2 regions of the Sphingobium sp. TomTYG72 genome follow, and region 2 is predicted to be linked to the other one. Evidence: riboswitches for the same ligand, from Rfam matches in the RefSeq annotation. Region 2 holds a riboswitch; the other holds the start of a gene.

Region 1 (2,198 bases), on a different replicon from region 2:
CGAGCCGCCGAAGTCGAGGATACGCAGGCCGACGCCCTTTGCCTCCAATCTGCCGACGATGCTCAGAAGGTCGGTAGTGGAACGTGCGAGCCGGTCGAGGCGCGTAACCACGAACACGTCGCCCTCGCGGACGAAATCTAATGCCGCACCCAGTTGCTCCCGCGCCGCGACCGAAGACACCATCTCACGGAAAATTCGTGTGCAACGCGTTGCAAGGAGTTGAGCCTCCTGCGCCTCTAGTCCCGCCACTTGCTCCGATGTGCTGCTGCGACAATAGCCTACCAGCAATGCTTCCTCCTATCTTGAACTGGAAAAAGCCTACCTGCTGGCGCAGCGCACACCAGCTCGAAGTGTATTATTGGATCAATACGGATAAAAGCGTTCATCCGCCCCGGCTTGGTTTGCCAGCAAAGTGGCCCCGTGAGGATGGCGCTTGCAGAGTGATAGCCTGCCCGTTATTGGGATCGCCGCTCGGCGCGCCTTACGGCGTTCCGAGCATGATCGCGCCGGTGCCTCGAAAGAGGCTTAAAAGGGAACGCGGTGAGGATGGCCCCGGCCGTCCAAATCCGGGGCTGTCCCTGCAACTGTAAGCGGCGAGCGCAATGCACATCGCTTCTTCTCAAGCGAGAGGGAGCAGCCACTGGACCGGACGCTAAATCCTGCGAGGTCTGGGAAGGCCGTGCATCAAGCTATGACCCGCGAGCCAGGAGACCTGCCAGCGTCTGGTCGCTCTTGCCCGGTCCAGGGGATGGCCAAGGCACGGTATCTTTCCGTTTGAGCGACGAACGGGCGGTGGAGGCCGCATCGGTTCGCGTGGCGGTCGCTTCATGGCGTCCGGCTGCTGACGCGTGCCGACCGTCGTTGGCGGCACGTCTCCACCCGAATGTCGCGTGACGCCGGGAAGACATGCAATGGAATGGAAGAATGTAGGATACTGGCTGGCCACAGGGCTGGCCGCCACCACGACGCAGCAGGCCAGCGCGGAAACCGCCGCTGATAGTTCAGCCGAAATCATCGTATCGGGCGTTCGGCCGGGCGCATTACTCCAAGAAACCGAGACCGGATCGCGCTTGAGGCTGACCGCTCTCGAAACGCCAGCCAGCGTCGCACAGATTGATGGTGACGCGATCCGCGCTCGCGGCGATCTGGATATAATGTCGGCGGTCACCCGTGCGCCGGGCGTCACCACCTCCGCCAATCCGGGCAATGGCGGCACGGCCCTGTCGCTGCGCGGCTTCTCCGGCCAAGGTTCGGTGCTGCAACTGGTTGATGGCGTCCGGCTGTTCCCGGTCGCGGGCACGATCACCTTCCCCACCGACCCGTGGAATGTCGAGCGCATCGAGTTGCTGAACGGCCCCGCTTCCGTCCTTTACGGACAGGGCGCACTGGGCGGCGCGGTGAACATCATCACCAAGTCCCCCAATGCCGAACGCACGGAATTTGACGCGGAAGCAGGCTACGGATCGCAGGATAGCTGGCGCGCGGCAGCAGGTGTCGGTGGGCCGCTTGGGGATATGCTTTCCTACCGGCTCGACGTCAGCTACCGGGCATCAGACGGCTATGTCGACCGTGGCAATTCCAAGAGCCTTGCCCTCTCCGGCGCGCTGCGTTTCCGGCCCAGCGACAGCTTCACGCTCACCCTGCGCAACGACTATGGCAATCAGCGGCCGATGGAATATTTCGGCACGCCGCTGATCGACGGCGAACTGGTGAACGGCAATCGGCGGCGCAACTATAATGTCGCTAACGCCAGTCTGCACTACCGCGACAACCGCACCACGCTCACCGCCGACTGGACGGTGGCCGAAGGCATCACCCTCTCCAACGCCGCCTATCGCCTCACCAGCAAGCGGCTGTTCAAAAATCTGGAGAGCTATTTCTACAATAGCGGCACTGGCCAGATCGACCGGATGGACAATCTGGGTATCTTCCACGACCAGACCCAATATGGCGATCAGGCGACCGTCCGCATCAGCAAGCCGATTGCGGGCCTGAAAAACGATCTGGTCGTCGGTTTCGACGCCAATCTCATCAAGCTCACCTATTCCAACGATTTTGGATCGGACAGCCAAGAGGATGCGGTTGATCCGTTCGACTTCGATCCCGGCCTGTTCTACGACACGCAGGGAATTGCGCCTCGCTACCGCAGCCGCACCAATGAATATAGCTTCTTTGCCGAAGACCGCTTGGCGTTGACC
Region 2 (2,198 bases):
CCTAGACCGGCGTCTATGTCTTCGCCCTTCTCCTTCACCCGCATCACCCCCGACGGCGAGGCATCGCCGGTGACGCGCGAGTTGGCGGAGGAAGCGCCTGTCGCGATCGAGTTCAACGGCGTTGGCTATGCCGTGTTGATGGCGACGCCGACCGATGTTGCGGAACTGGTGCAGGGGTTTGCGTTGGCCGAGCGGCTGGTCATCCCATCCGACGCGCCGCTTGACGTCGATGTCCATGCTACGGAGCAGGGCTTGGTCGCACGGGCTACGCTGCCGGAAGACCGGGTCGAGGGGCTGCTAGGCCGGGTCCGTCATCGCGTCTCCGATTCCTCCTGTGGTCTGTGCGGCGTTGAAAATCTGGAACAGGCGCTGCGTCCCTTGCCTGCCGTGACTGCCCGATCGGACGCGAGCCGGGAAGCGATCTTCGGTGCCCTGCACGATCTTGCCGCGCATCAGCCGCTTAATCGGCAAACTGGCGCGGTCCATGTGGCGGCGTTGGCCGGGACGGATGGTGCCATCCGCCTCGCCTATGAAGATGTGGGCCGCCACAATGCCTTCGACAAGCTGATCGGGGCCATGCGGCGGGGGCAATTGTCGTGGGATGGCGGCTTCGCGCTGTTGTCCTCCCGCTGTTCCTTTGAGCTGGTGGAAAAGGCGGCGCTCGCCAATTGCCCCCTGCTCGTCACCATCTCCGCTCCCACGCGTTTGGCAGCCGAGCGCGGGGCCAGCGCCGGATTGCCGATCGTCGTGCTTGCCCGGCCCGATGCCGTGCTGGCGGCGGGTGACCTGCCCGACTGACGTAAACCGCTTCATCTACCGCTTGCGGGCTTGGCCCCGTCTCTTTATCAGCAGCCCCGCGACAGGTTCCCCTCGGGGATCAAAAGGGAAGTCGGGTGTAATGCCCGCGCTGCCCCTGCAACTGTAAGCGGTGAGTGGACCGGCCACGCAGCCATTGGGGGAGCTTTTCCCCCGAGAAGGCGGCCGGTGCGCAGCGACCCGTGAGCCAGGAGACCTGCCTGCCGCAGTCGTTCTTCGACCGGACAGGGTGTGCCGGACGAACGGGGTTCCCCTCGCGGACGACAGCCACCGCCTTGCTCGCCTTCGGGCGGGGCAGGGCCGTTTGCGGTTCGATTTTGCGGGGAGGACCATGATGACGGTCTTTCATGTTCACATGGTTATGGAAGTGCGCCGCTGATGCTGTGCGCGGTCGAAAACGGGGCGTCGGTGGTGGTCTGCTCGACCTGCCGCCTGTCCGCTGATCAGCGGGAAGATGGGGCAGGACAACGCGGCGGCGCGTTGCTGGTCGCGGCCATGCGCGACCTTCAGGCGGCCGAGCCTGCTTATGATGCGGTTGCCGTGCAGGACATGCCCTGCCTCTTCGCCTGCCAGCGCCATTGCACCGTCCATGTGCGAGGTCCCGGCAAGGTCGGCTATGTGCTGGGCGATTTCACCCCGGACGCAGATGCCGCCCGCGCGATCCTCGATTACGCCCTGCGCCACGCTGTGAGCGAGGAAGGCGTCGTTCGCTACGCCGAATGGCCGCAGGGGGTGAAGGGCCATTTCATCGTTCGCACCCCGCCTGAAGGCTTCGTCTGCACATGATCCGCTTTCAGGATCGCGCTGGATTTCAGAACGCGCTGGCCACGCTTCCAGAACCGGACGAAGCGGCGATCGAAGCGGCAGCGACGCGGCAGGCCTCCTTGACAAAACCCGCCGGATCGCTCGGCCGCCTGGAGGAGATTGCCCTCTTCATGGCTGGCTGGCAAGGTTACGAACGCCCGCGCGCCGACCGCATCCGCGCCGCCATCTTCGCGGGCAATCATGGCGTCGCCGCGCGTGGTGTCAGCGCCTTCCCGCCTTCCGTCACCGCGCAGATGGTCGCGAACTTCCAGGCAGGTGGCGCCGCGATCAACGCGCTTGCGGGCGCCTGCGGAGCCGAGCTGGTCATCGTCCCGCTCGCTCTCGACCGGCCGACCGCTGACATATGCGAAGCCCCCGCGATGACGGAAGCGGAATGCCTCGAAGCCCTGAACGCAGGCGCCGCCGCCGTCGTGCAAGATTGCGACCTGTTCTTCGCAGGTGAAATGGGCATCGCCAATACCACGCCCGCCGCCGCACTGTGCCTTCAATCCTTCGGCGGCGAGGCCCAGGATTGGACGGGGTGGGGCACCGGCATCGATGCAGCAGCCCTCACCCGC

What was found. Region 2 has a riboswitch for cobalamin ahead of ACZ5U1_RS13545 (DUF1636 domain-containing protein). Riboswitches for the same ligand answer to the same signal wherever they lie in the genome.
Region 1: another riboswitch for cobalamin. It lies ahead of ACZ5U1_RS06205 (TonB-dependent receptor); the one in region 2 lies ahead of ACZ5U1_RS13545 (DUF1636 domain-containing protein).

The regions. Positions count from the first base shown of each region.
Region 1 is NZ_AP027336.1:1,221,366-1,223,563, forward strand. Features, by position in the region: gene ACZ5U1_RS06200 (recombinase family protein) at 1-249, opposite strand, end outside; cobalamin riboswitch at 491-734, shown strand; gene ACZ5U1_RS06205 (TonB-dependent receptor) at 912-2,198, shown strand, end outside.
Region 2 is NZ_AP027337.1:30,140-32,337, reverse strand. Features, by position in the region: gene ACZ5U1_RS13550 (formate dehydrogenase accessory sulfurtransferase FdhD) at 16-798, shown strand; cobalamin riboswitch at 845-1,034, shown strand; gene ACZ5U1_RS13545 (DUF1636 domain-containing protein) at 1,195-1,602, shown strand; gene cobT (nicotinate-nucleotide--dimethylbenzimidazole phosphoribosyltransferase) at 1,599-2,198, shown strand, end outside.